Regions from separate parts of the Sporosarcina sp. GW1-11 genome, predicted to be linked through region 1. Evidence: riboswitches for the same ligand, from Rfam matches in the RefSeq annotation. Region 1 holds a riboswitch; each other region holds the start of a gene.
What was found. A riboswitch is a leader RNA that binds a small molecule or an ion and turns the genes downstream of it on or off. The one in region 1 is predicted to bind S-adenosylmethionine.

Region 1 (7,824 bases):
ACACAGGGACATCTGTGCGAACCGTTTTTACTGGGCGGGGGGCGACGGCTACATTTGTTGTTCCGCGACTTGCTTTAATCGCATCATTCGTTTCACGTTTTTCAAGGTTCTCCTGCAATTCATCAAGAAGTGCTTCTTTGCCATCGCTTTGTAGTCTGTTTGCTAAGTCTAGTCCTTGCATCGCATCTTTCGCGAATATTACAGGACCGTCATATTCAGGTGCGATTTTTGTTTCTGTAAATCGTCTTGTCAAAGCAGCTCCACCGACCATAACAGGCAAATCGATACCTGCTGCTTTGAAGTCCTGCGCTGTAATGACCATTTGCTGTGCAGATTTTACTAATAAACCTGACAAGCCGACAATATCCGGTTTTTCTTTACGAATCACTTCGATTAATGCTGCCGGAGTAACTTTGATGCCAATATCAATTACTTTAAAGCCGTTATTGCTTAAAATAATATCGACTAGATTTTTCCCAATATCATGAACATCGCCTTTGACGGTGGCAAGAATGATTTTACCTTTTCCGCTGTCGTCTTCTTTCTTATCCATGAATTGCTCTAGGTAGGAAACGGATGCTTTCATAACTTCGGCACTTTGTAGTACTTCCGCTACGATTAGCTGGTTGTCGTTGAATAAACGACCAACTTCCCCCATCCCTTCCATCAACGGCCCATTAATGATGTCAAGCGGCGTATCATATGTTTTCATCGCAGCTTCTAAGTCTTGGATTAGACCTTCCTTCGTGCCTTCTACTACATAATAGGCAAGACGCTCAGGCACTGTTTTCGGAATATCATCTTCCGTTTTTTCTTTTTTCTTATCACGATAAAAGTCTGCAAAGTCTGCCAATGTTTCATCAGTTGTTGTAAATAATAAATCATTAGCTAGTTTAATTTCTGCTTCCGGAATAGAAGCAAAGCGTTCTAATTTCTCTGTATTAACAATCGCGTAATCTAAACCAGCTTGCGTACAGTGGTATAAATACACAGCGTTTAACACTTCACGACCTACTGGAGGCAAGCCAAATGAAACGTTACTGACACCAAGTGTTGTCAAGGTGCGAGGTAGTTTTTCCTTTATCAAACGGATTCCTTCAATCGTCTCTACAGCAGAACCGATATACTGTTCGTCACCTGTGCCGACAGGGAAGACTAAAGGATCAAAAATAATGTCTTCTGGTGCGATTCCCCATTTGTTCACGAGTAAGTCATATGAACGTAAAGCAATTTCAAGTTTGCGTTCTCTAGTGACAGCCATCCCGATTTCATCGATTGTACCAACAACTACAGCCGCTCCATACTTTTTCACGAGTGGTAATACAGCGTCAAAACGTTCTTCTCCATCTTCTAAGTTGATCGAGTTAATGATTGCTTTCCCTTGAGAAAACTTCAATGCTTCTGCAATGACATTTTCATCAGTGGAGTCAATTACTAAAGGAACTTTAACCTTTTTAACAACTTCCTTCATGAATCGTGTCATGTCATACAGCTCATCACGGTCTGGGTTCGCTAAGCAAATATCCAGTACATGCGCGCCACGCCTTACTTGAGCTCGTGCGATTTCAGAGGCTTCTTCAAACTTTTCGTCAACGATTAACTGCTTAAACTTTCGTGAACCGATAACATTTGTCCGTTCACCGATCAGTAGTGGTCGTAATGTATCATCGTAAAGTAAAGGTTCGATACCAGATATGGCATGCCCGTGTGGTTCTTCTGGCATTTGACGAGGGGCTTTATCTTTTACAGCTTCCCGTATTGCACGGATATGATCAGGAGTCGTACCACAACAGCCGCCAACCATATTTAACCAACCTTTATCAGCAAAGCCTTCAAGCTTCTTAGATAGAGATTCAGGAGATTCGTGGTAATGACCTTCCTCGTCGGGAAGTCCAGCGTTCGGATAACACGTAACATAGCTAGTTGCCAAATCTGAAAGTGAACGTAGGTGGTCTGTCATGAATTCAGGACCAGTCGCACAGTTTAAACCGACAGAAAGGGGGTTAACGTGTTCAATGGAAATATAAAATGCTTCAATACTTTGACCAGCAAGCGTTGTACCCATCGGTTCAATCGTACCTGAAATCATAATAGGTACTTCGCGTCCGAGTTCTTCAAATGCTTTTTTAATTCCGATTGTGCCTGCTTTAACATTCAGCATATCTTGACTTGTTTCCATTAAGATTAAGTCGCTTCCTGCGGCTACTAGTGCTTTTGCTTGTACGTAGAAGTCATTGGATAATTCGTCGAATGTAATACCGCCTGTAACGGAAAGCGTCTTAGTTGTCGGCCCAATCGCACCAGCTACAAAACGAGGCCATTCAGGAGTCGAATACTTTTCAGCACTTTTTTTTGCAATTTCAACGGATTTCGTGTTGATCTCATCTGCACGATGGCCGAGGGAGAATTCATTTAACACAAGGGGAGTACCACCGAAAGTATTCGTACAAATAATATCGGCCCCTGCTTCCAAGTATTCATCATGAATTCTTTCCAAAATGTCAGGACGTAAAACACTTAAGTATTCGTTACAGCCATCATATTCTTCGCCGCCGAAATCTTTAGTAGAGAGATCTTCTGCCTGCAGCATCGTCCCCATCGCACCATCAATGATAAGGATTCGTTTCTCTAGTTGCTCTTCAATAGGATGTTTCTGCATGTTTTAATTCCCTCTCCTTCTGTTCATCTAAGTGCTTAATATACTCATATAATTCAAGTGTCATGTCGTAACGAAGGAATGGAGTGATCAAATAGATTCCATTAAAGTATTTCGCAGCTGTATCGATAAGCTCTTTTGCAATATCAATACCTGTTGCGGTGGATTGCCCTCGATCATCTCCACATTCGCGCATTCTTTCCAGCACATCCTCGGATAGTTTAATCCCTGGAACTTCGTGATGTAAGAACTCGGCATTACGAATATTCGTCAACGGCATGATCCCGATGAAAATCGGAGTATCTAAATGCTTCGTAGCTTCGTACACGTCAATGATCTTTTCTTTTGTATAAACAGGCTGGGTAATGAAATAATCCGCACCTGCTTCAATTTTCTTCTCAAGCCGCTGCACTGCACGATCAATTACGCGTACATTTGGATTGAAAGCTGCAGAAACAGAGAAGTTTGTTTTTTTACGCAATGGTTTACCAGAGAATGAAATTCCTTCATTCAACTGCTTAATCAGTTGCAATAGTTCCATACTCGAGACGTCATAGACACTTGTCGCACCAGGGAAGTCGCCTACTTTTGTCGGGTCACCCGTTACTGCGAGAATGTCATGTATGCCTAGTGCATCAAGTCCCATCAAATGTGACTGTAAACCGATTAAGTTATGGTCACGACACGTCAAGTGAACAAGGGGACGGATATTGTGTTGCATCTTAATGATAGAACCCATCGCCATATTACTGATTCGTGGTGATGCTAATGAGTTATCCGCCATAGTGATAGCATCTACACCTGCATCATATAAGAGGTTTGCACCTTTAATGTAATCTTCAGTTTCTAAATGACGTGGCGTATCCAGTTCAACGATGACAGTACGTTCTGTCTTCGCTTTTTCGTGAAGTGGCTGATGTTTAACAGGACCTGCTTCTTGAATAATAATTGGTTTTGCAGGTGCTACAACTTTCTCGGTAACAGGAGCTAACCCTTCCAAGCGTGTTTTAGCTGCTTTTATATGTTTAGGTGTTGTTCCGCAACATCCACCGATTAATCGAACGCCTTGATCACGTAGCAATACAGCAGCGCGACCGAAATACTCAGCTTCTGATTCATAGACGATACGACCATCTTCTACGTCTAGCAAGCTAGCGTTAGGGAAAGCTGATAAAAATGCCTTATCCGGCAATGTAACGTTTTCGAATGCTTGAATTGTATGGTAAGGCCCTAAGCGGCAATTCACTCCGACAATGTCAGCGCCTAGTGATTCTAACTGATGTAGTGCATCGTTTAATGAAAGGCCATTTTGCAGCACACCAGGGTCATGCATTGAAACTTGCGCAATTAACGGAACATCTGTGATTTGGCGCAAAGTGGTGACGACGGATGAAAGTTCTTCAAAATCATAATAGGTTTCTAACAATAAGCCATCCGGATCACCAGTCAGTAATGCGTTCGCTTGTTCAAGCACAACTTTCTGGATTTCATCTAATGAGGCATCGCTTTTTCTAATCCCACGCAAACCACCAATCGTCCCAAGCACAAACTGACCTCCTGGTGCTGCTGCGCGTTTGGCAATTTGAATCGCCGCTTTGTTAAATTCTGTAACTCGACTTTCCAATCCGTAACGAGCTAACTTCACCGCATTGGCACTGTATGTGTTCGTTTGGATTATATCTGCCCCTGCAGTAATGTAATCTTGGTGGATTTTCTCTATTATTTCAGGTTTCTCTACGTTTAATTCCTCATAACAATAATCTATACCGTATGAATACAATATCGTTCCCATTGCCCCATCCGCTGTTAAGACATTTGTTTGAAGTTTCTTTAGCAATGACATAGTCAAGTCTCCCCTTTTACTTTAATAATCTATCTACATGTGTCAGAACGTCTAGACATTTCACCTTTTTACTAATCAAAAAAAGCCTTCAAGTAAAAAGAAGGCTTTGTAATCACAATGACTAGATCCCTCTCATCTGTCAGTTTGCCGCTAGGACAAACCGCTGGAAGTAGCACCTTGCCTATAATGGCTGGTTGCTGAAGCGTCGACGGGCCAGTCCCTCAGCTTCTCTTGATAAGATATGATTCTTATTAAATTATTTCGATTATTCTAAGCATAGCATAGCGAGTTTGTTAGTTATCGTCAAGTGAATGTTTAGTGAAGTTGATAAAGGGAGCTCGTCGCATAGAGAAAACTGGAGGAATATGATAAAATTAAAGGACTAACTTGAAAAGGTGAGGGATTATGCAATTTTTTAAATACTCTATTCCGATTGCCTTCTTAGTAGGTACGCTTGCTTGGATTATGCTAGGTAATAGTTATGAAGAAGTACCCTATGATTCACGTGTCTATATAACATTTGGTGCAGCCGTATTTAGTGGTTTAATTGCTTTTGTGTTATTCCGGAAAGAAAAAGAAGAGAAAATTGATAAAAAGAAGTAAGCTGACAAAAAGTATATCGACAGCCTAAGCTGTAGCTAAACTCACGAAAAGGAGTTTGGCTACAGCTTTTTTCTTTTGTTAACTAGATTCTTAAAGTTGTTGACACAATATGTGTAAACCATTATCATTTTTATAGTAACTAAAATATGAAGAGGTGGAATGATGGCAACAGTAACAGAAGGGCGTTCCCAAAGTAAGTTCAGTGCATTAACTATTGTATATAGTGGAATGTTCGCAGCGCTAATGATGATTGGAGCGAATATTACTTCATTCGTTCCATTTTTGGTGGTCGGGGGAGTACCGATTACATTACAAACATTCTTTGCCATATTGTCAGGATTGTTATTAGGTAGTCGACTAGGTGCATTATCTATGACCGTCTATATGTTGATTGGTCTTGCAGGGGCACCTGTATTCGCTAAATTTTCAGGCGGCTTTGGACAAATACTGAGCCCGACATTTGGCTTCATTCTTACCTTTATCTTAATCGCCTACATAGCAGGTAAAATAGTCGAGCGGAAACGAACATTATCCGCATTCATTATTGCATCTCTTGTAGCAACTTCAGTTAACTACTTACTTGGTACGAACTGGATGTATTTTGCCTATAAAATGTGGGCTGCTGCACCAGATGCATTTACGTATAAAGTTGCTTGGCTTTGGATGGTTCCGCCACTGCCAAAAGATATTGTATTAGCGGTACTCGCAGGAATCTTTGCTTTTAGAATTTCAAAACACTTGAAGGTGAGGCGTACATTTTGACAAATTATCAGCTGTTGGCAGACAAAGTATTGCAAGGACATATTCTTACAGACGCAGAAGCGCTCTCTATATTGAACAGTCCAGACGAAGATTTATTGTTGCTACTTCACGCGACCTATTCGATTCGTTCTCATTACTATGGAAATAAAGTAAAACTAAATATGATTATCAATACAAAATCAGGACTATGCCCGGAGAATTGTGGGTACTGTGCACAATCTATCGTTTCAAAAGCGCCTGTTGAAAAGTATGCGATGATGAAAGCGGAAGAAATCTTAGAAGGTGCAGAACGCGCAGCCGCTAATAAAGCTGGTACGTATTGTATCGTAGCTAGTGGACGTGGACCTCGCGACAGTGAACTTGAAATCGTAATTGATTCCGTTAAGCAGATCAAAGAAAAGCATCAAGGGATGACTGTCTGTGCATGCCTCGGTATCTTGAAGCCCGAGCAAGCCGTTCGATTGAAGGAAGCGGGCGTGGATCGTTATAACCACAACTTGAATACTTCTGCAGCGCACCATGAAAGCATCACAACATCACATACGTATGATGATCGTGTAAATACAGTAGGACATGCAAAAGAAGCAGGGATTTCACCATGCTCAGGCGTGATCGTTGGTATGCGTGAAACAAAAGAAGACGTAATTTCCATGGCGCATAGTTTACGCGTTCTTGATGCAGACTCTATTCCAGTAAACTTCTTACATGCTGTAGATGGTACGCCGTTAGAAGGTACATCTGAGTTAGATCCGCGCTATTGCTTAAAAGTGCTTTGCTTATTCCGTTATATCAATCCAACAAAAGAAATCCGTATTTCAGGCGGACGCGAAGTTAACCTTCGCAGTCTACAGCCACTTGGCCTATACGCAGCAAACTCCATCTTCATCGGTGACTACTTGACAACAGCCGGTCAAGAAAATGATCAAGATCGAAAAATGCTAGAAGACATGGGCTTCGAAGTAGATTTAGAACCATTGAAAAAAGAACCAGTTACTATATAAAATACAAAAAACCACGTAAATCCATACGTGGTTTTTTAGTATGTTTAAAAAGATCGGGACTCTATGAATAATCGTCTATGAATAGAGACAGCCTATCGCTATAAATTTGAAATAAAAAGCATACGCCGCCAATCAAAAGAATTGCATCCAGCCTAATTTCTGCGATACAATCAAGTCAAAGATAGTCAAAGTCAACCAAGAAATGAGCAGAAACGAGGTGACGAGATGCGGAATATTTCTGACATTATAGAAGGGTATTTGAAGTCGATTATCGAAAAGGAAGATAGTGCTTCTATTGAGATCAAACGGAATGAAATTGCCGAGAGGTTTCAATGCGTTCCTTCGCAAATAAACTATGTAATTAAAACACGCTTCACGGTCGAAAGAGGCTATGCAGTCGAATCGAAACGTGGAGGTGGAGGCTACATTCGGATTTATCGTGTGCAGACGAACTCCCGTAAGGATCTGCTAGAACAAGCATTAGACATCTTAGAAGTAGAAGCGTCCTCCACTATGGCGGAAGATGTAATCTATCGTTTAATTCAAGAAGAAGTAATTTCAGAGCGAGAAGCCAAACTTATGCTAGCCGCGGTTGGTCGTGCGACACTGCGCTACATGTTACCGGAACGTGATGCATTGCGTTCACGTATACTTCGCGCCATGTTAGTTACGTTACTATACGAAGAAGTAGAATGAGGTGGATACAGATGCTTTGTGAAAACTGCAAAGAACGACCTGCAACTGTAGTCTTTAAACAAGAGACGATGAATGGTGTAACCGAAAGGCATTTGTGTGATAAATGTGCATTTTATTCTCAGACATTTTCATTCAGTCCAGATCAAGAACCGTTATCCATTCAACAATTTTTAGCGCACTGGTTAGGCGGCACGGAACTGTTATCGGGGCAAAAGCCGAACGAAGTAGTCGCAGGTCCGGAATGTCCAAATTGTGGTCTGACG
Region 2 (7,824 bases), on a different contig from region 1:
CAATTTATCCAGAAAGTTCGATCCCAAAAAGCAACCCTAGATGAAGAATGGACAAATGTTGCAGATTCGCTGTATGACATCTTCATAAATCCAATCAATGAAGATATGCAGAATCTTGAGGAGTTTGGCCGAGTCGTAGAAGAAGCTCAAATCCTTGCGCAATTGTACGATGGCGGGAGCTCACTACAGACGAAATTATCTGTTCCATATGCCATAAATAGTACGCTTTACAGTAATGGTCATATTGAAGTTTATTCTAAGGGTGTATATCATTGCAACTTGAGTGCTGAACAGACGATTAAAATTAATGGGGTGTGTCGTGGAGGAGAAATTTCAGCACCTTTTGAAATTGTTTTACAGGAGTCAGGTTCAAAGAATCCGGTGAAGACCGTAATTCGGACGAGTGCAGAAGGTTGTATCAAAATTGGTAGGGCGTTTGCCGGTACAGAGATTTATGTAGGCATACGAAAACACGTATTTACGAAGGATGGTACGAATATTACTGCGCGTTTGAATGCAGAAGGAGAGTTAGACCTTGGATGACGGCTGGTTAAGAAATTTACACTGGTGGACCAGTAAAGTTGGAACATAAGTTGCGGGTATGAAAGAACATACAAAAGTGAAACTAGATAAATCAATAGATCCTGCGAAGTCGTCTGTAAAAACCAGCCCGTCACAAGCCGTCAACTGTTAGTCATTGAAATTACTGGAAAAATAATCATTTAAGAAAAGGTCCAAGCATTTTGCTTAGACCTTTTTAACGTGAATAAACATAACAACTCCCCACATTGCATAAACTACAAGTACATTAATAAATCAATGAAAAATATTCTCAATTACACTTGAAAAACGTTCTCAATAAGAGTATGCTAAAAGCAACGAAAGATTCGGAATCATAACTTGAAAGGTCGGGGTATACAATGTATAAAGTAGTAGTGTTGGCAATTATGGCAGGAATCGGATTCGGTGCAGCAGCAGGATTTTCTATAGGAAGCCAAGAGATGACAGGTATGTTAGCGGGCATTGCGGCACTAGCATTCATTGCAGCTCCGGCAGCAGTTGTTTGCTCAAGTAAAAAGAAAAAGTGGGAACAAGCTCATTAATCTCTTGAAAAAGGTCTGGAAATCTTATAGATTTCCAGACCTTTTGTTTACAATGTAACTTCAATTTTAGTATGCGGACCAACCGTTATCAGCTTCCATAATTACACCATTAACATAGGATGATTCGTCAGATGCTAAGAATAACGCAATGTTTGCGATTTCTTCTGTTGTACCTGGGCGGCTCATCATGTTGACTCCTCTAAGTGCTTGCTTCATGCCAAACTCATCAGGTTGTGTTAAATTATTCGTGATATTTGTTGGTACTGCCGCCGGAGCAATTGCATTACAACGAATGTTTAATGGACCATAGTGAGAAGCAACATTTTTTGTCATGCCTGCAACTGCGTGTTTAGAGGCTGTGTAGGCTAGCCCTCCACGTCCTCCAGTTACTGCGGAGATTGATGCCATATTAACAATGACACCCGCCTTTTTCTCTTCGAAAATCGATAAAGCTTTACGCGTCGCACGCATTACACCTGTTGTATTAATAGCTAATACTTTGTCCCATACGTCATCGGTAATCGTTGCTGCTGAATACATATTGTCTATAATACCTGCATTATTGACAAGAATATCGAGCGTTCCAAATTGCCCAACTGCTGTATCGATCATGTTTTGAACGTCATCTTCCGCAGTTACGTTTGTTTTTACTGCAAGTGCTTCTCCTCCAGCGGCTTTGATTGTCTTGACGGTTTCTTCTGCACCCTCCATATTCATATCCGCGATGACAACTTTTGCCCCTTCACGTGCATATAATTCTGCAATTTCACGTCCGAGTCCAGAGCCAGCACCCGTTACAACTGCTACTTTGTTTTCTAATCGTTTCAACAAAATCGCCTCCAATTTAATTCATACCTTCATATTATAGTATACAATTTAACATTAAAGTATTATGAACAATAAATTGTTTTTTTAGTATGCTGAGCGGAAATTTTAATGGAACGTCAAAAAACAGCCTAAACAGTCAGTATGAAACTGATTGTTCGGGCTGTTTTATTTTCATCCGACATTATTGAACTTTTACGCCTTCCACCGCTTCTTTTGCAGCATAAAGTGCTTGTTTAACATCAGCGATTAAATCTTCAATATCTTCAACGCCTACTGAAAAACGTAGTAGACGATCATCGACACCGCGACGATTCCGCTCTTCGATTGGAATATCCATATGTGTTTGTGTCGTTGGGTACGTGATGAAACTTTCCACTCCGCCAAGACTCTCTGCGAATGAAATAAGTTGCATATTTTCTAGGAAAGGACCAACCCATTCGCTATTTTGTACACGGAAAGATACCATACCACCGATTCCTGCATATAGCACGTCCACGATTAAAGGTTCTTCTTCCAAATAGGCAACCATCGCTTTGGCATTGGCATCATGTTGTTTCATGCGTAAGTGTAATGTTTTTAGTCCTCGGACAACGAGCCATGAATCAAGTGGTGAAAGTGTTGCGCCAATTGCGTTATGCTTCGTAAACAAACGCTCGCAAAGTTCCTCTCCTTTTGCGACAACTAGACCAGCAAGTACGTCATTATGTCCACCGATATATTTTGTTGCGCTGTGGATGACGATATCTGCACCTTCTTCAATCGGACGCTGGAAATAGGGCGTTAAAAATGTATTATCGACAACTAGCAGTAAGTTGTGCTTTTTTGCGAGCTCAGCATAGATTGAAATATTGATATTCAACATCAGTGGATTCGTAGGTGTTTCCAAGAATATCGCTTTTGTGCGCTCTGTAATTGCCTGTTCCACTTCCGTGACATCTTCAAATGATAAGTAGCGTGTCGTAATCTGATACATTTGCTCATATTGATTGAACAAACGATAAGTTCCACCATACAAATCTTCAGGCGCAAGTATTTCATCGCCTGTTTTGAACAGAGATAGAATTAGCTGAATCGCTGCCATTCCAGAGCTACAAGCAAACCCTTGATCACCGGACTCTAGATTAGCGATTCCTTCTTCTAGAACGGAGCGTGTCGGATTTTTTGTGCGTGTGTAATCGTATCCAGTAGATTTTCCAAGGCCATCATGATGATAAGCAGTTGATAAGTAAATAGGGGTATTGATCGCACCAGTTCTCTTATCTGAATTATTTCCTAATTGTACTAATCTTGTTTCTAATCCGTTGTTTGTCATCAACATTCATCCCCTTTAGAAAAATAAAAAAAGACCTCTTCATTTCGAATAGGCCCTCGAACATACAAGTTTGTTTGTCGTATTCTCATCTTCAAGGTGAGTGTTCACCCTTGGAATTAGCACCATGCCGATCCGGCTGGTTGCTGAGACATCTTTGGGCCTATCCCTCCGTCTCTCTCGATAAGAATATTCGAAATATAAGAAATACTAGTGACAAAATCATTCTATCATTCAGACATAGTAGATGCAAGCTTCTCTCCTAGATAGGAGGTTCATTTTTCGTTCAACTAAAAAATTTGCTATACTAAAAAGTAGGTTGAAAGTTGAAAGGGGACGAGCGCATTGGCTTGGGGTTATGTCGCTTTAGCAGCGCTTGTAGAGATCTTTTGGGTAGTTGGATTACGTTACTCGGAGACTTTTTTACAATGGACTGGTACGACCGTAGCAATTATTTTTAGTTTTTACTTCATCATTAAAGCGTGTGAGAAGCTCCCTTCAGGAACTGTTTATGCTGTATTTACAGGATCAGGAGCTGCTGCGATTTTAGTAGTCGATATATTCGTTTTCAAAGCGGACTTTACGTGGATCACTTTGTCATTTATCGCGTTGATTGTAATAGGGGTTGTTGGTATTAAGATGACAACGGATGAAGCAGATCAGCAAGGAGGCGATTAATCATGGCTTGGGTCTACTTGGCGATTGCCAGTCTAGGAGAGATTTTTGGTGTCATGAGTATCAATTATTATTTACAAAAGCGCTCGATGACACGATTATTTCTCATTGTGGGCATCTTTAGTTTCGGCTTTGTTTTTCTTTCCCTTGCTATGCGTGAAATTCAAATGAGTACAGCTTATGCGATTTGGACAGGCTTTGGTGCAGCGGGTGCGGTAGTAATGGGGATAATCATTTTTAAAGAATCCGCTAGCGTCAAGCGCATCTTCTTTTTATCGTTAATTATCGTAGGGGCTGTTGGTTTAAAGTTATTCGGCTGACTGAAAGGGTTTGAGGGAATTGGTGTATTGGACCAAGTTTCAATTTGTAAAATGGCAAGTAACGCTGGCGGCTACTGAACAAGGTCTGTGTTACGTAGGATTGTCTGACAGTAGCGAACAATATTTGACCGACTGGTGTTACGAGAAATTCGTTAAAGTAGAAATAGTGGAAAATGCTAGTGAATTAGCAACTTATGCAAATGAAATTGCTAAATACTTATCCGGTGTACAGACAGACTTTAAAGATATACGGATGGATCAACAGGGCACGCCATTTCAACTTGAAGTATGGAACGCGCTTCAAGAAATACCTTATGGAGACACGGTCAGTTATTCAATCATTGCTAATAAAATAGGCAAACGATCTGCTGTTCGAGCGGTCGCTTCGGCCATCGGGAAAAATCCGCTTCTCCTAGTGATTCCCTGTCATCGAGTCGTTGGAAAAGATGGAAGCTTGTCGGGGTACCGGGATGGAAAAGAAATAAAGGAACAGTTGCTTCAATTGGAAAATAGTTCAAAGATAATTGGTTGACAATGTAGAAGTCTATGCTAAACTGGAAATGTTCGACAATTCAATAATCATAACTAGGGGTGTCCAGCTAAACTGGACTGAGATGGAATGAAATGAACCGCATGCATTCCGAACTCTTTGGACCTGATCTGGCTCGTACCAGCGTGGGGAAGTTTTATCTTACAATCGACGTGCTTATTTGTGCGTTTTTGAAGACCAGGTCCATTACGATGGAACTGGTCTTTTTTTCGTCGATTCCCTCTACTTGTATGTAGTCATGGTCTACCCTCAAAAAGGAGACGATGACAAAATGAAAAAAGCAACAGAAGAAATTCAGATTCATACGTGTTTTCCGGCAAGTAAAAAAGTGTATGTGCAAGGTAGCCGTCCCGATATCCTTGTCCCAATGCGTGAAATCGCCTTATCACCGACTGTGACAGAACGAGGTGAATTTCCAAATGAACCTGTTCGAATCTATGATACAAGTGGAAAGTACACAGATGCTGAATATGAAATAAATATAAAAAAGGGACTTCCCGCGATTAAAAAAACATGGATTCTTGAGCGGAATGATGTGGAAGAATACGAAGGACGTGAAGTGAAGCCACAAGATAACGGTTTTCGTACGTCGGAACAAATGAACAATGCTCAGCAATTTCCATTGTTAAAACGCAAACCATTACGTGCGAAAAAAGGACGTAATGTAACACAAATGCACTATGCCCGACAAGGGATCATTACACCTGAGATGGAATTTATCGCAATTCGTGAAGCGGTAGACCCAGAGCTAGTTCGCGATGAAGTCGCTAGAGGACGGGCAATTATCCCTAGCAATATCAATCATCCAGAAGCGGAACCGATGATTATCGGAAGCAAGTTCCATGTTAAGATTAATGCCAATATCGGCAACTCAGCAGTGTCTTCATCAATTACTGAAGAGGTTGAGAAGATGACATGGGCTACACGTTGGGGTGCAGATAGTATTATGGATCTATCTACAGGAAAAAATATTCATACGACACGTGAATGGATTATTCGTAACTCGCCTGTACCTGTTGGAACTGTGCCGCTTTATCAAGCACTTGAAAAAGTAAATGGTCGGGTGGAAGATCTGTCCTGGGAAGTATTTCGAGATACATTAATCGAGCAAGCAGAACAAGGTGTTAGTTATTTCACGATTCATGCGGGTGTGTTATTGCGTTATATTCCTATGACCGTGAATCGTATGACGGGCATCGTGTCGCGCGGCGGTTCAATTATGGCGCAATGGTGCATGTTAAATCACAAAGAAAGTTTCCTTTATATGCATTTTGAGGAAATCTGTGAAATTATGAAACAGTACGATATTGCTTTTTCTTTAGGAGATGGTTTACGTCCGGGTTCAATTGCAGATGCCAATGACGAAGCTCAATTTGCAGAACTTGAAACGCTTGGCGAGCTGACGAAAATTGCTTGGAAGCATGATGTCCAAGTGATGGTTGAAGGGCCAGGCCACGTTCCGATGCATTTGATTAAAGAAAATATGGATAAGCAACTAGAGATATGTCAAGAAGCTCCATTCTATACATTAGGACCGTTAACGACAGATATTGCTCCTGCCTATGATCATATTACGTCTGCAATTGGGGCAGCGATGATTGGTTGGTTTGGTACGGCGATGCTTTGTTATGTGACGCCAAAAGAACACCTTGGCTTACCGAATAAAGAAGATGTTCGCGAAGGTGTCATTACGTATAAAATTGCAGCGCATGCAGCGGATTTAGCGAAAGGCCATCCGAATGCGCAAAAACGTGATGATGCTTTATCTAAAGCGCGCTTTGAATTCCGTTGGCAAGATCAATTCAATTTGAGCTTGGATCCTGAGCGTGCCATGGAATATCATGACGAAACCTTACCAGCTGAAGGAGCGAAAGTGGCTCACTTTTGTTCTATGTGCGGACCTAAATTCTGTAGTATGCGAATTTCACACGATATAAGAAAGTATGCAGATGAAAATAGCTTGGAAGAAAAGCTAGAAATTGAACAAGGTTTGCAAAGGAAAGCAAATGAATTTAAGAAATCTGGTGCGAAAATCTATCTCTGAATAAGGAGTGAGTCATATGACAACGGCGAATTCGTTAGTGTATGACATTGCTTTAACACGTCAAAATTTGCGTCAATTGGAATTGCGTTTAAAGCAGTTACAAGCTAATTGTATTCACCGATTTACAGAATCAACAACTCATCGAGAATGTAAGAAATGTAAGTTCGTTGAGAGTATTCATTACTAAGTAAACTAGAAAGAGCTAGCTAGACTTTGCTCTTTCTAGTTTTTTGTTTCAAATAAATATATAGAATGCGCATGGCAGACAATTATAGATTATAATGATTTCACAAGACAGGAGTGGACGACGACCGCGAATACAAACAAGTTAAGCCGATAAAGATTAATGAAGTAGTAGCGGTGAATCCTATACAAATGTATTTGACTACTGAGAAAACTGTACTCCCTGCTTATGGACGAACAATAGAAGTGGCTTGAATTCTTTTAAAGAGGTGAGTGAATATGAAAGTTAGTTTATTTATCACATGCTTAGTCGATATGTTTTATGCGGATGTGGGAAAAGACATGGTAGAAGTGTTAGAGCGACAAGGGTGTGAACTGTCGTTTCCTAAAGGGCAAGTATGTTGCGGTCAGCCGGCTTATAATAGCGGCTACGTAGAAAGTTCGAAGTCTGCGATGAAAAACATGATTAAGACATTTGAACATGCAGAATATGTTGTCACACCTTCAGGGTCTTGCGCAACGATGTTCAAATTGTATCCTGAAGTATTCAAGGATGATTTACAGTGGAGTGACAGAGCGCAGAAACTTGCGGATAAAACGTATGAGTTCACGCAGTTTTTAGTAGACGTGTTAGAGATCGAGAATGTAGGTGCAAAACTAACGGGAAAAGCAACCTATCATCCGTCATGCCATATGACAAGATTACTGGGTGCGAAAGAACAACCAAAGAAATTACTCGCTCAAGTCGAAGGTTTAGAAATGATTCCATTACCGAACGGTCATAATTGCTGTGGATTCGGTGGGACATTTTC
Region 3 (7,824 bases), on a different contig from region 1:
CAAGTGCAGTTGAAAGCGTCAATCCCGCTTGATGGATTTGATCTCGCGCATTTCGCAATAATTGATTATATAATTCTCGATCTTCTGGGAATAATAATTCAAAGTCAAAATGAATATCTCCATAGCCTATTTTTTTCGCTTCAGCAATTGCTTGTTGAATCATTCGATTTTGCGCTGCTTGATCTGTAAAAATCACATGTGCTAGTTCTGCACTAAATCCGTAGTTCTCTAAGTTTGTGAGCACTATCATATTGATGACGCCTGCATTTTTAGCAGTCGTTGGCATGTTTGCAATATTCGGTTCTTTTAGGGAACCATCACGCTGTACTTCATAGCTAAACATCGCTAAATAGGTTAGCTGTTTTACGCGTCTTCTTACTTCCGCCAGCATTTCAGGACTTACTGGATTACGTGGTTCCACGTATAATAATGAATCGATTGGTGTTTTCGGTTGTTCAGGAATATAAAGGCGTTGTCCTACTTGCAATACGGCTATTGGGTTAATTCCATTGATTTGCGCAAGACGCTCAAAGGATAAGCCATGCGTTTGCGCTATTTTATATAAGCTATCTCCAGGTCGCACCCAATAATATGTACCGATAATAGGAATTACTAACGCTTGTCCTACAACCAACTGGTCGCTATCTAATTCATTCGCTAAGATGATTTGTTGATACGGCACGCCATAGATTTGTCCTATTTCAAATAGACTCTGTCCTTGTTGCACTACATGTATTTGCATAGTACTTCACTACCTTTCCCGTGTTCTTTTACCAAAGTATGATTGAGCGTAATGAAGTATGCATAAAACCTGTATACCTCCACATACTACAACTGATGGAAATGACTAGTTGAAGGAGGAAATATATTTGACCAATCAGTTTGAAACATCACAACACTTGCAAGGTGGTATGGTGCCACCATCGTTGAACCACGGTGGACATGAGCTTTTTGATATGCATGAAGTACTTGGCGCTGCGGTAGGTGCATTGAACCAATCGATGATCTTGCGTCCTCACGTACAAGATCCAGAGCTATTAGATATTTTGGATCGACAGTACCGATTTATGCTGGATGAATATAACATCACCGTTGAATGCTTTAAAACAGGAAAAAACCCTTCTCACCCGACACAGCGCTATCAAATGAAAGCAGGCAACGACTTTATTTATGGTATGAAAGAAAAACCTCCAACGAAGCCGATTCAATCGACTGGTGAAATTACAGACGAAATCATTTCCGGCTTTTTACTTGGTGCCGCGAAAGAAGGCTCCACTGGAAAAGCAGCTGCAGCGTTAGAAGTATGTAACCCTGTTGTTCGTCGTGTGCTCGCAGATTCCATACCAAACTGCATCGAAATGGCTTATGAGTTAGCGATTTATCAAAATAAACACCAGTATTACCAAATGCCACAATTAAAAGAACATGACATGAATTTGTTGCTTCAATCATTCGCACCTGTAGGACAACCAGGCATGCCTAATCCTCTTCAATAAGTCAGCAGGACGAGCAGATGGAGAACTTTCCCGTCTGCTCTTTTGCTTTTCACTTCATTATATTTGTATACTGTAGGTATGAATAGAAATGAAGGAGTGTTTATATGAAAGTTGCCATTTTCGACTTTGACGGGACATTGTATACGAAAGAAACCTTTTCATTATTGATGGATCAATTAAAGAACCATCCAATCTACAAGCGTTACTACGGAAAGTTTTATCGTTCGATCTTACCGCTTTATATAAGATACAAACTAAAAATATTGCCGGAAGCCGAAATGAAAGAACGTTCTATGAAACTATACTTACAAGCACTTTCCTCACTGACTACTTCACAACTACAAACCTATTTCGAAGACATGCGCGGTGAAATGTCACGCGATTTCAATGAAAAAGTCATCTATCGATTAGACGAGCACCGTGCAGCAGGTTATCGTGTATTATTAGTTTCTGGAGCTTATACACCATTTTTGAAAGCAGTCACCCCTCACTTATCCTTTGACCACGTCATCGGTACAGATATTCCATCACAAGGCGAGAAAATTGCAATGGATTTGCCGTTTATACATATTCAAGGACAACGTAAAAATGAACAAGTTGAGAAAGCATTACAAGGCGAAACAATCGATTGGGCTAACAGCTATGCATATGGAGACAGCATCGCTGACTTGCCCGTTTTAGAAAAAGTCGGAAACCCAGTCGCCGTTAGACCCGATGCAAAACTAACAGCTATAGCGAACGAACGAAAATGGGAGATTCTATAAAATAACCCCATACGAAACTTAGCTTGTGCTTAAATCCTTTACGTAGACTATAAGAAATTAGAGAATTAGAAAAAACAAAGAACTCTGAATAAACTTCAGAGTTCTTTGTTTTATATTTTCTTTAATGCATTCACATATAAACTACCATCTGTCTGAATTTCTGCGTAGAGAACATGCTCCGGCTTACCAATGCCTTGTTGCTCCAATTGTTGAGTCAACCATACATCCGTCAAGTTCAATTCGCGCATATTTTTCTCCTCTACTTTGCCATCCGTAATAATCTCAGTCGGAATATACTTTGGCATCGTAGTAGAACCTTTGACGTCTTTCTTTGTTGCTGGTTGTTCCGAAGGCTTTAGCATCACACTTAAGTTCCCATTCGTTTCGAAAATCGCATAATTGACATCCTTCATAGAGAATACAGATTGTTCTCGTAACATCATATTCAATTCATTGAAATTCAGACGTAATTTCCGTAACGAACCTTCGATAATTTTACCATTTTGAATGACAATCATCGGTTTATCATCTAGAGCAACACGTATTTTCACTGATTTGAATGATAAAAAATTGGCTAAAATCGTCAATAACGCCCATAAAATCATACCGTACATGCCATTAAGAAAAGGGGTTTCTGACTCCCCTGCTAAGTTCGCTGCAATAGAACCAATCGTTATACCAGTTACATAGTGAAAGAAGGTCAGTTGAGAAACTTGTTTTTTCCCCATGAAACGAGCCAAAATCATTAATACGATAAAAGAAAGTACCGTTCGTAATGTCATCTCCCAAAAAGCTAATTCCCAGAACTCATCTATGTTCACAACATGCACCTCCATTGCTTGGAGTATGTGTGAAAGTAGATGATATTATACGTTAAGTAGCCTATTCGAATCCAATCGCTTTTAATTCCAGACGTACGGTGTTTCTTGGTAAACGTAGTAGTTTAGCCAGTTAGAGAATAGCAGATGAGTATGCGAACGCCATGTATTCTTTGGATCTTTAGTTGGGTCATCGTTAGGAAAATAATTTACTGGCACATCGATATCCATTCCCTTTTGGACATCACGGGCATATTCTTCCGCTAATGTACAAGCATCATACTCTAGATGCCCGGTAACCATAATATGCTTTTCATCATTAGATATAATGATGAAAGCTCCTGCATCTTCAGAAGTAGAAAGCAGCGTTAACTCGGGATGGTTTTGAATTTCTTCAATGGGAACGGATGTATGACGAGAATGCGGAGCAACAAACTCATCATTAAATCCTCTTGCTAAGTTAACCGTCGGATCCGTAATATTGTGTACGAATATTCCTGAACACTTCTTCTCTAACTCAAACTTATCAATACCATAGTGATGATAAAGTGCTGCCTGCGCACCCCAACAAATATGAAGTACCGAAGTTACGTTCGTTTTCGTCCACTCCAAAATTTGCACAAACTCTTTCCAATACACTACATCTTCAAATGGCATAAGCTCAATGGGTGCGCCCGTGATAATCATACCGTCAAAACGACGATCTTTGACGTGTTCGAATGTAGTATAAAATGTTTCTAAATGTGTTTGACTAACATTTTTTGAAACATACGTCGCTGTATTTAAAAACGTTACATTCACTTGTAATGGTGTATTCCCCAGCAAACGCAATAATTGAAGTTCCGTTTTCTCTTTTTCAGGCATTAAGTTCAAGATCAATATGTTCAATGGACGAATATCTTGCGCAATTGCCCTTTCTTCATCCATAACGAAAATCTTTTCTTCTTTAAGTAATTCTCCTGCTGGTAATTTTTTAGGTATGTTAATCGGCATTTGTTTTCCCCCTTATTTTTCATGTATCTATTTTTTACAATAAAAATACCCCTTCTCTTGTAGATAAGAAAATGAGGGTATCCGCACACCATTCTTATCTCTCAAGAATAAAATCTTGTTGGAGGTAGCACCTTCCTGTTTACACAGAGGTTGCTGAAGCGTCATCAGGCCAATTCCCTTAGCTTCTCTTGATAAGTAATTATGAAGTTATTTTTCCAATACAAATTCAAAAATTGATTTACTAAGTATTATAACATTAATAAACAAATTGTATAGCGCAATTTTCAAATAGTTCGGTAGATTAACATCTTGCAAATTGTAGATCGTTAAAATTTGTGTATAATAGGAATTAACAACTACTTTTTTCAAGGAGGGCACCATGAAATCTTTAGGGATTGTTCGAAAAGTTGACCACCTCGGTAGAATTGTTATTCCGAAAGAGCTTAGAAAATCTTTGCTGATAGACAAAGGGGATCCGATTGAAATATTCGCTGAAGACGATCGAATTATTTTAAGAAAGTATCAAGCAAGCAGAGTCTGTTTCATTACTGGTGAAGTTTTAGATGAGAATAAACAATTATCAAATGGCTTATTCATTAGCCCTGAAGGTGCAAAGATTCTTTTGAAAGAACTAGAAAGTTTTTCATAATATAAAAGCCATCTCAATAGAGATGGCTTTTTGATTGAAACATTCATAGACTGTTGATGAACTCTTCTATTTCTTCTTTTGTTTTTCGATTCTTACTAACGAATCGCCCAGTTTCATTCCCTTCACTAAATGCAATGAAGCTAGGGATTCCAAAAATATCGAGTTGACTACATAAATCAATAAAGTCGTCACGATCGACAGAAATAAATTCATGCTCAGCAAATTCCACTTCCAATGTCGGTAGGAAAGGTTCAATTACTCTGCAATCGGGACACCAATCTGCCGTGAATAAGAATATGACGCGTTCTTCCTTTTTCAGTTGCTCAAATTGCTCTACGGATTCCAACTTCTTCATGTCCAAAACTCCTTTATATGAATAGTAAGGTTCTACTATAGCATTGATTTCACCTTTTCTTCTCTTCTGACGACTTACGCTATTTACCCTAGTCGCGTTTTAAATGTTAGTATTTCCATCATTTCATCACCCAAACACGAACGTTCACAATAAATTCACTATTTTACGTTCGTATTTGATAGTTTTTCATTTTTTGCAGAAAAGTAATTGACAATAACTTTGGACATGTTATGATTAGTTCTAAATTTAATACATGCAAAACAATTTTGACGAAGACATACCTACCTTTAAAAAGAATTTCTTAGAGAGCTGATGATGTGGTGAGAATCAGTAAATTCTTAGGCTGGTGGCACTTCTGAATTGATTGGCTGAATTTTTAGTAGGCCAATTCGTCACATGCACGTTACGCATGCTGAATGAAGGCTGCTTTGGCAGCAAAACAAGGGTGGTACCGCGTTAGTTTATCGAGCTTTTCGCCCCTTACGTAGTATGTAAGGGGTGGAAGGCTTTTTTATTTTACATAAAAAGGGGGTTTCGCAAACTTACATAAACGCTTGATTGCGTGCAATTTAATCAATAAAAATCCAATACAAACAATCGAAGGAGAGAATGATTAACATGGCTTTTAAAGTACTAATTAGTGACCCACTTAGCGAAGACGGTATTTTCCCATTACGACAAGCAGAAGGTTTTGAAATTGTAATTGACACAGACTTATCACCAGACCAGTTGAAGGATCGCATCAAAGGTTTCGACGCACTTCTTGTACGTAGTCAAACAACCGTTACAAAAGAATTGTTGGAGTCAGCTGATCAATTGAAAATCATTGGTCGTGCAGGTGTAGGTGTCGACAATATCGACCTAGATGCTGCGACTGAAAAAGGAATTATCGTTGTAAATGCTCCTGACGGCAACACAAACTCAGCTGCTGAACATACAATCGCTATGATGATGGCAATGGCACGCAAAATTCCACAGGCATTTAACTCGTTGAAGAACAGCAAATGGGACAGAAAGTCGTTCCTTGGTGTGGAATTAAAAAATAAAACACTAGGAATTATCGGACTTGGGCGTATTGGTGCTGAAGTGGCAAGACGCGCAAAAGGACAGCGTATGAACGTAATTGCATATGATCCATTCCTGACAGAAGATATCGCGAAAAAATTAGGTATTGAAATCGGAACAGTTGACGAAGTACTAGTAGCTGCGGATTTCATCACGGTTCACACACCATTACTAAAAGAAACACGTAGAATGATTAACAAAGAAGCATTCGCGAAAATGAAAACTGGCGTACAAATTATCAACTGTGCACGCGGTGGAATCATCGATGAAGATGCTCTATACGATGCAATCATTGAAGGCAAAGTAGCAGGAGCAGCACTTGACGTATTTGAAGAAGAACCATTCTTGGATCACAAATTATTGACGTTACCAGAAGTCATTGCTACACCTCACCTAGGCGCAAGCACGTTCGAAGCACAGGAATCTGTTGCCGTGGACGTTAGCCGTGACGTAGTCAACTTCTTAACGATTGGATCTGTACGTAACCCAGTAAACTTACCATCTGTTTCTCGTGACGTTTTGGCGAAAATCGAGCCATTCTTCGATCTAACAGAAAAACTAGGTATGTTCTTATCACAAATCCAAAACTCTGTTATTAACGAGATCAACATTCAATATGCGGGTGAACTAGCTAACTACGACGTACGCGCACTGACACGTAATACAGTAAAAGGACTTCTAAAACGCAACCTTGGTGAAACTGTCAACGACGTAAACGCGAAGCTATTAGCTGAACGTTACGGCATCAAGATAAACGAGCAGAAGACGACTACTGGTAAAGGTTTCTCTAACTTGATCACAGTAGAAATCATAACAAATAAAGGCATTCGAAAAGTAGCAGGTACACTTCTAAACGGTCTTGGACCACGTATTGTAAAAGTTGACGATTATATTGTTGATGCAATCCCAAGCGGTCACTTGCTATTCATTCGCCATATTGACCAACCTGGTGCAATCGGTCGTGTAGGCACATTGCTCGCTGAAGAGAATATCAACATTGCAGCGATGCAAGTAGGACGTTCTGCTGAAGGTGGCGGCGCGATCATGATGTTAACGGTCGATCACCACGTAGAATCTAGTTCCATTAAACGCATTAAAGAAGTTCAAAACATTCACGATGCAAAAGCAATCGACCTATAAGAACGTGAAAACTCAGCTGATATGCGTATCAGCTGAGTTTTTTATGTTCGACTAACAAAGAAGTCGAAGCCCATGGCGGTAAGGATGCCAAATACTAGGCACCAAAGTGCGATGCTAATGGCAGACCAAACCGCAGTAGTCATTTTATTCGCACCGAAGACAAGCCCAATAAAAGCTGCAATATGTGTACCGATAAGGATCGGACCTGCAAGCGCCAACACAGGTAAGCCATATGTATTCATTATTTTTTCTCCCTGTCGCCGGCGTTTTGACTCCCTTTTTCCTTTTTTCTTATTCCTCCGTTCAATCCAATCTTGGATTTGCTGAAAGCCGAGGATTAGTAGTAGGACGGTTGCCATATTTCCTGCAAATGAAAGGATTACAACCCATACAGGTGACAAGCCTCGTATGATACCTAGAGGGATGACAAGCATGATTTCTATCCATGGTATAGCTGCGCCTAAAAAAACAAAAACGTATTCTAGCATGATGAACCTCCTCGATGTAGTTTCTGCTAGAACAAGTATAGCAGAATAGGAAAACC
Region 4 (7,824 bases), on a different contig from region 1:
TGCTTTTGACGTACTAATGTATTGTCGATATCTAAAATATCGATTGCATCTTCCGTATCGAGTCGATATTTATTCACTCCGACGATTGTTTCTGCACGTGAATCGATTTTCGCTTGGCGCTTTGCTGCTGCTTCTTCAATCTTCATCTTCGGTAAGCCTGTTTCAATCGCTTCCGCCATGCCACCTAATGATTCGATTTCAGCAATTAACTCCCATGCTTTTTCCATCAATTCCTCCGTCAGCTTCTCTACATAATACGAGCCGCCCCACGGATCAATTACTTTAGTCATCATTGTTTCTTCCTGTAAGAACAATTGCGTGTTACGTGCAATCCGCGCAGAGAAGTCTGTCGGCAAGGCAATCGCTTCGTCCAAAGCATTTGTGTGCAATGACTGCGTGTGGCCCATGGAAGCCGCGTTTGCTTCTACTAATGTACGCGTAACGTTATTAAATGGATCTTGCTCCGTCAAACTCCAACCAGAAGTTTGAGAGTGTGTACGCAATGCAAGAGTCTTCGAGTTTTTCGGCTCAAATGACTGCATCATCTGTGCCCAAATTTTACGAGCCGCGCGCATTTTGGCGATTTCCATATAATAGTTCATGCCGATCGCCCAGAAAAATGATAGACGTGGCGCAAAGGAGTCAATATCAATTCCTGCTTTCAAACCTGTGCGTACATACTCTAGTCCATCTGCTAACGTATACGCGAGTTCAATATCAGCTGTCGCGCCCGCTTCTTGCATATGGTAACCCGAAATAGAAATCGAGTTGAATTTCGGCATGTTTTGCGACGTATACGAGAAAATATCCGCAATAATTCGCATCGACATTGCCGGTGGGAATATGTACGTATTCCGCACCATATATTCTTTCAAAATGTCATTCTGGATTGTCCCTGATAGTTTTTCTGTAGGCACACCTTGTTCTTCAGCTGCTACGATATAAAACGCCATAATCGGCAATACTGCACCGTTCATCGTCATCGAAACAGACATTTGATCAAGAGGAATTCCGTCAAATAGAATTTTCATATCTTCAATCGAATCAATCGCTACACCCGCTTTTCCGACGTCTCCTGTTACGCGTGGGTGATCGGAATCGTAGCCACGGTGCGTCGCCAAGTCGAATGCAACCGATAATCCTTTTTGTCCCATCGCCAAGTTGCGGCGATAAAACGCGTTACTTTCTTCCGCTGTAGAGAACCCAGCGTACTGTCGAACCGTCCACGGACGCGCGACATACATCGTCGGGTACGGACCGCGTGTATTCGGCGCAATACCAGGAAAATCAGATACATGCTCCGTATGTTCAATATCTTTTGCCGTATAGACCGGTGAAACATCGATCCCTTCATTCGTTGCGAAGGTTTCTTTCTCTTGCGCTTGTTGCGACAGTTCATTTAGCGTTTGTTGTATATCTACTTTTTTAAAATCGGGTTTACTCAACTGGATGGCCCCCTATCGTAATGTTGGCAATGTCCTGTAATTTTGCTATTTTATCCTGACCAGCGAACATAAAGCCATTTAGCCCATTAGCAAGCCATTGATCGGAAAGTTCTTTCGGGTATTTCCCCGCTACATCCAGAACAACATCTCCTGCATCTTCTTTTAAGAAGTTTGTAACGACTTCTTCCGTTGCCGCTGCAGAAGCACAGATTACCGCATAGTGTGGCTGTTCTTCTTTGATCCAACTGAGCGCTTGATCGATAGAGTCGAAAGAAGGGCTCCACTGTGCCTCAATGCCACCAACAGCTAGGAATCCACTGACGAAGTCTGCACGAGGTTTATAATCTTTTAATGCACCAAAGTTTAGTAGTACTGCTTTTGGTAACTGTTCTGGCGTACGTGCGCGAAGATGTTCAAACGGCTCAGCCAAACGTTTCGATACCGTCACAGAAGAGGCATCTGTCAAGTTCGTGTCGATTAATTCTGCATAGACATTCGTACCGATCAACGTCTTTTTCCCGCTAGCCATTTCTTTCTGACGTTCAGCGTATAACTTGCTAAGTTCACCAGATTGTAGAAACGACTGATAGCCACCGTTTTCTTCGATTGCTAAAAACTTCTCCCAAGCTTTGCTAATTAATTCTGCAGTTAACGACTCGATGAAGTATGAACCACCTGCAGGGTCGAGTACTTGGTCGATATGTGTTTCTTCTTTTAATACGAGTTGAATATTGCGTGCATAGCGAATAGAGCTAGCAGAAGTGCCAGTCAACACATCATGTGGCAACACCGTTAACCAGTCCGCTCCCCCAAGTACCGCAGCAAACGCGGAGTTCCCGCCACGTAATAAGTTTACATATGGATCGAGTTTCGAATAGCAAGCAATGGTACTTGTTTCGCGTTCTCCACGCCATATGCTTCGTTAAATAACTTCCATAACACACGGAATGCACGGAATTTCGCGATTTCCATAAAGAAATGTGTGTCAGAAGCAAAACGAACATAAAAATCTTTCGTAAACTCTTCAAATGAAGTGGCCTTTTCTGCTAGTTCAGCAGCGATCGCAAGTGACAACGCAAGTTCTGTAACCGCATCCGCTCCTTCATGATGAGCCGTCCATAGATCTGCTCCTTTTGTTTTAACGTTCGGCAAATCTTCCGGTAAAACCGTACTTTCGCTAATACAAATACCCGTTACATCTGCACGTTTCGCATCTTCAATATATGAAAAGGCCTGCAAAATTGGATCTTCTTTTTTCACTTCTGTAAAGAGAAGTGGATACTCTGTAAGCAATTGTGCTAATTGACGAAGCGCTTGCTCACTCCAAGATATTGGGTGTAAGCCGTTATACGCAATCGCTTCATTGCCTCGTTCTAATGATTCTTTCAACTGAAGTAGGAAGTCTTCTCCCGTTGTCGCGCTGACAGGTTGTGCAACCGTCCAGCCAAATGCTGGCTTCGTCACGCGTGAGATCTTTTGTTGATCTAGATCCTCTTTTGTATATAAGGGCTTCAATTCAATACCCTCTGTGGTCTTCGTAAACAATGATTCAAATGGCTTTCCTTTCAATGACTGAATGGCACTCTCTTTCCATTCTTCATAGTTCGGCGCCGTAAATGTGAATGATTTCATATTATGTATAGGCATAATGGTGTTGCTTCCCCCTTTTTGACCATCAATACTACTAGTGTACCGTAGTGTAGCCAATGAAGAAAGAGGAAAATGATTAGATGTCATACAATTTTCATATAAATCTAATAAAAGTCTTCAGCTTCAAAAAGATAGTTGCAAAGTAAGAGGAAAAGAACTATCGGATGGGAAAGAGGAAGATCGTAGGATTGTCGCAAGAAGAATGTCACGCGGATATAAAAAAGGAAGTCCCTCGATAGATTATATCAAGGGACTTCCGTAGATCTCTTTAAGAACTTTTTACGCACAACTAGGCCACTATTACTTCCAGTGAGTGGCAATGAATTCGTCTCGACCAGAACGCGCGCGGTTATCTTTATAATGTTCTTTTTCTTTTTCGTAGTAATCTTGATGGTACTCTTCTGCCCGATAAAACGTTTCTGCGGGACGGATAGCTGTGACGATAGGTTTTGAGAATATGCCACTTGCCGCTAGCTTCGCTTTGGATTGTTCGGCAATTTCCCGTTGCTCGTCCGTGTAATGGAAAATCGCTGTCGTATACGATGAGCCACGATCATGAAATTGACCTTCCGCATCTGTCGGATCAATTTGTTGCCAGAACACATCGAGTAACTGTTCATATGAAAAAACAGCTGGATCAAACGTGATTTCAACGACTTCCACATGGCCTGAGTCGCCTTTTTTCACATCTTCATACGTCGGATTTTCAAGATGTCCACCCATATAGCCTGACACAACATCCTGAATGCCTGGCCATTCTTTAAACGGTTTTACCATACACCAGAAACAACCACCTGCAAATGCAGCTTTTTCAAACGTATTATTAGTCACTATCAACATCGCCTTTCATTTCGCTTTAGTTTTTAATTATGGTCCATGCCTTCTTGCTAGAATGCCACTATTTACGCTACCATATTATTCTGTTCATTGCAGTTCTCAGCAACTTCATCAATCAACACTCGTCACACTGTCGCCATATGAAGAGACCGGAATCGCTTGTTTGCGCATCGTATCCTCTTCCGGAACGCGTATGAATTTAACAATCACCGCACTAACTACATATAAGAAACTAAAAATCCAAACAACCCCTTCAGCTCCTACAGTCCCAATGAATGCCAATGCAATGGCAGGTGCGACGAACGTTGACAAACCGGCCGAAAAGTTTAACACAGACATCGCCGCTCCCTTTTCTTCACCCGCGACAGACGGTACCAATGCACCAATCGGAACGAAACCAGCTATTAAGCCACCCCAAATGAATCCAACAATGCTTGTCATCAGTAGATTTCCATTAGTCAAGACAGGTACGTAAAACAATAGCGGTGTGAAAATGGCACAACCGATTCCACCAAACCAAATAATCGTTTGTTTCCAACCGAATGTATCTCCAATAAAACCGAATACTAAATTAAAGATGATATTTCCTAAGAAAAATGTACCCCATAATTGCAACCAAGCAGTCGTTTCAATGCCGTGCTGTGCCATATGAATCGGCAAGAATACAGGGAATCCATAAACACTTAAACTATTGATCACGCGAACAATCCCACCTGCTGCAACGCGTGGATTCGATTTTAAAATCGTAATACCTTTTAATAATTCTCTAACTGCTTCGCGTTTGTTAGCGACTTTTTTCTTCTCAAATTTATCTTTATTGAGCACTAAAGCAAAGAACGTACCGAGACATACCCAAAAAATAGAAGTCCACAATGTATTAATGTAACCGAGGTGTTGGATCGCATAACTTGAATACCAAGCCCCAAGCACCATCATTCCCGCACAAAACGCAAACCAGAACCAACCGACTGCTGAACTTAATTTATTTTGTGGTGTTTTATAAATGACCCATGTTAAAAAGGAATAGGCAAACAAAGGATAACCGAAACCTTTAATGAAATAAGTTAGTAGCATGACTGGATAATTCATCGTTGGAAAACCGAACGTGATAAAACCAGCTGTACCAATAATATATACGGATAATCCAATCATCATCGTACGTTTAGGACCAAACACATCTGAACAAACTCCTGAAAACCAAGAGGCAAGAGCTATCGATATTCCATACACTGTGAAAATTGCGGCTGACTGTTGAATCGTCAACCCGTTATCGACTAAGAATGGACTGAGCCACCCAGCTTCTATTCCGTCACCCATCATGAAGAGCATGACACCAAAAAAGCCCCATCCTAAGTTCTTTGTAATACCGATTCTCTCTAACATACCATTCTCTCCATTTCTACTTACTTTTCTTAGTTGCGTATATATTTTCATGTAACAAAAAACTCTTTCCAAAGAACGGAAAGAGTTTTGACATACATTCATATTCAAATGGAATATAAATGTTGAACCCTTTCTATCTTTCAAGCAAAGCTTGCTGGATTTGGCACAATAATGTTGCCGAGATTTCATAGGGCCAGTCCCTCCATCTCTCTTGATAGAAAACATACTATGTAGTTAAATGAAAATACGTAATATTTAAAGCAATGGATATACAATATAGAGTTATTAAGTTGAAGTCAAGCACTTATCTGAAACTTCTAAAGAAATAGTCATTCTTATGATATACTAAACAGATTATGTCGACAAAGTTTTAGGAGGTATTGATTTGCAATCGTATGTAGAGATAGAAAATGGTGTCGTTCCTTCCGTCTGTTCACTTGACTGTCCAGACCAGTGTGGATTACTTATTCATAAACAAGATGGGAAGGTCGTTAAAATAGAAGGAGATCCTGAACACCCTGTAACAAAAGGAAGTATTTGTAATAAAGTTCGCCATATGTCCGAACGAATTTACGATCCACACCGTATTACAACACCTTTGAAACGTGTCGGACAAAAAGGCGACGGGAAGTTTGTCCCAATCAGTTGGACAGAAGCCATTGAAACGATCACGGACCATTGGAAAACATTAATTTCAGAAGTAGGTCCAGAATCGATCCTCCCATATAGCTTCTATGGAAATATGGGGAAGTTAAGTTCAAAAGGAATGGATCGTCGTTTCTTCAACCGCCTTGGATCGAGTCAACTTGACCGAACCATTTGTTCTGTCGCTGGCGAGGTCGGGTACAACTATACAATGGGCGGACGCTATGGCACAGATCCAGAAGAGATGACAGAAACAAAATTATTCATCCTTTGGGGTATTAACGCTGTCAGCACGAATATGCACCAAATGATGATTGCACAAAAAGCTAGAAAAAATGGTGCTAAAATTGTCGTCATTGACGTCCATAAAAACCAGACCGGACGTATGGCAGATTGGTTCATCCCTATCCTTCCTGGCACTGACGGAGCGCTTGCATTAGGTATTATGCACATTCTGTTTAAAGAAAACATGGTCAATCAGTCATTTCTAGAAGACTATACGATAGGCTATGAGGAGTTGGCGGATCATGTAAAAAACTACGACCCTCAAATAGTTTCTAGCATTACGGGTGTATCTGTGGAAGATATTTACTCGTTAGCCCGGATGTACGGAACTACTTCTCCTTCCATGATCCGAATCGGAAATGGTCTGCAGCATCACGATAATGGCGGAATGATTGTCCGAACCATTGCCTGCTTACCGGCATTGACTGGCCAATGGGAAGTAAAAGGAGGAGGTGCCCTTAAGTCAAATGCAGATTATTTGACGCATAATATAGCTGCGCTTGAACATCCAAATCTCCTGAAACAGCCTACACGGCGGTTTAATATGAATCAATTAGGCGATGCGTTACTAGAAGAAAATGAACCGATCCGTTCATTGTATGTCTACAACAGCAACCCAGCCTTAGTCGCACCCGATGCGAATAAAGTGCGCGAAGGATTAGAGCGTACTGATTTATTTATGGTTGTTCATGATTTATTTTTAACAGACACAGCTAAATTTGCGGACATTGTGCTACCGGCCACATCTGCATTTGAAAATACGGACTTCTATACGTCATTCTGGCATCATTACATTCATATACACGAGCCCGTCATTCCTCCTTTTGAAGACAGCAAATCCAATTCAGATGTCTTCAGACTGTTAGCACAAGCGATGGGGTTTGATGAGCCATCCTTTAAAGATGATGATCAGGAAATGATGAGGCAAGCATTAAGTAATCTTACCAATCCACATATATCTGAAGTTACATATGAATCGTTAAAGGAAAAGCGCTTCATCAAAGCAAGCGGCACGAACAATATGTTACACAACTTACAAACCCCTAGCGGTAAAATTGAACTTTATTCCAAACAGATGGAGTTGGACGGTTATCCAGCTCTTCCAACGTATATCCCAATCATTCAGGATTCCGATTATCCATTACTATATGTACCTACAGCTAATCATAATTTTTTGAACACGATCTTTTCGAATAATGAAAAGCATATCAAAATGGAAAAAGAACCTAAGTTATTTATGAATGTGCGCGATGCAGAACTTCGGGGAATTACAGACAAAGAAGTTGTCCGTATATGGAACGACCGTGGGGAATGTGAAATGACTATTTCAGTTGGTGAACACGTCCTTCCCGGTGTTGTCGTGAGTCTAGGACTGTGGGCAGATCAGACAGGTGAACAACGACTTGTCAACGCATTAACGCCCAATCGAATAGCTGACATGGGCGGCGGCGCCACTTTTTTCTCAGGCCGCGTTGAAGTGAGCGTTTCGCACTCCCAAAATGAAGAATCCTGAAATAAGCCTACTAGCTAAGCATATGAACTACGTAGAGATGAAAACGTATTACTTGCTAGAGACCAG

Region 2: linked by a shared signal. The riboswitch ahead of ORD22_RS08850 (methionine biosynthesis PLP-dependent protein) and the one ahead of ORD22_RS03475 (bifunctional homocysteine S-methyltransferase/methylenetetrahydrofolate reductase) in region 1 are both predicted to bind S-adenosylmethionine.
Region 3: linked by a shared signal. The riboswitch ahead of metA (homoserine O-acetyltransferase MetA) and the one ahead of ORD22_RS03475 (bifunctional homocysteine S-methyltransferase/methylenetetrahydrofolate reductase) in region 1 are both predicted to bind S-adenosylmethionine.
Region 4: linked by a shared signal. The riboswitch ahead of ORD22_RS13530 (MFS transporter) and the one ahead of ORD22_RS03475 (bifunctional homocysteine S-methyltransferase/methylenetetrahydrofolate reductase) in region 1 are both predicted to bind S-adenosylmethionine.

What each region holds. Positions count from the first base shown of each region.
Region 1 is NZ_JAPMIW010000003.1:77,588-85,411, forward strand. Features, by position in the region: gene metH (methionine synthase) at 1-2,659, opposite strand, end outside; gene ORD22_RS03475 (bifunctional homocysteine S-methyltransferase/methylenetetrahydrofolate reductase) at 2,640-4,499, opposite strand; SAM riboswitch class I at 4,629-4,740, opposite strand; gene ORD22_RS03480 (hypothetical protein) at 4,905-5,102, shown strand; gene ORD22_RS03485 (biotin transporter BioY) at 5,265-5,864, shown strand; gene bioB (biotin synthase BioB) at 5,861-6,865, shown strand; gene ORD22_RS03495 (CtsR family transcriptional regulator) at 7,091-7,561, shown strand; gene ORD22_RS03500 (UvrB/UvrC motif-containing protein) at 7,558-7,824, shown strand, end outside.
Region 2 is NZ_JAPMIW010000011.1:73,672-81,495, forward strand. Features, by position in the region: gene ORD22_RS08835 (FapA family protein) at 1-543, shown strand, start outside; gene ORD22_RS08840 (hypothetical protein) at 921-1,103, shown strand; gene ORD22_RS08845 (glucose 1-dehydrogenase) at 1,170-1,931, opposite strand; gene ORD22_RS08850 (methionine biosynthesis PLP-dependent protein) at 2,113-3,243, opposite strand; SAM riboswitch class I at 3,326-3,430, opposite strand; gene ORD22_RS08855 (DMT family transporter) at 3,586-3,918, shown strand; gene ORD22_RS08860 (DMT family transporter) at 3,921-4,235, shown strand; gene ORD22_RS08865 (methylated-DNA--[protein]-cysteine S-methyltransferase) at 4,258-4,767, shown strand; TPP riboswitch at 4,813-4,934, shown strand; gene thiC (phosphomethylpyrimidine synthase ThiC) at 5,057-6,829, shown strand; gene ORD22_RS08875 (hypothetical protein) at 6,846-7,016, shown strand; gene ORD22_RS08880 ((Fe-S)-binding protein) at 7,292-7,824, shown strand, end outside.
Region 3 is NZ_JAPMIW010000008.1:26,640-34,463, forward strand. Features, by position in the region: gene ORD22_RS06955 (LysM peptidoglycan-binding domain-containing protein) at 1-742, opposite strand, end outside; gene ORD22_RS06960 (spore coat protein) at 864-1,496, shown strand; gene ORD22_RS06965 (HAD family hydrolase) at 1,601-2,260, shown strand; gene ORD22_RS06970 (YetF domain-containing protein) at 2,371-3,075, opposite strand; gene metA (homoserine O-acetyltransferase MetA) at 3,163-4,071, opposite strand; SAM riboswitch class I at 4,163-4,269, opposite strand; gene ORD22_RS06980 (AbrB/MazE/SpoVT family DNA-binding domain-containing protein) at 4,451-4,720, shown strand; gene ORD22_RS06985 (thioredoxin family protein) at 4,764-5,075, opposite strand; T-box leader at 5,333-5,559, shown strand; gene serA (phosphoglycerate dehydrogenase) at 5,694-7,280, shown strand; gene ORD22_RS06995 (small multi-drug export protein) at 7,322-7,768, opposite strand.
Region 4 is NZ_JAPMIW010000027.1:9,492-17,315, forward strand. Features, by position in the region: gene scpA (methylmalonyl-CoA mutase) at 1-1,445, opposite strand, end outside; gene ORD22_RS13515 (methylmalonyl-CoA mutase family protein) at 1,438-2,361, opposite strand; gene ORD22_RS13520 (methylmalonyl-CoA mutase family protein) at 2,298-3,077, opposite strand; gene msrA (peptide-methionine (S)-S-oxide reductase MsrA) at 3,396-3,926, opposite strand; gene ORD22_RS13530 (MFS transporter) at 4,044-5,315, opposite strand; SAM riboswitch class I at 5,446-5,536, opposite strand; gene ORD22_RS13535 (molybdopterin-dependent oxidoreductase) at 5,701-7,758, shown strand.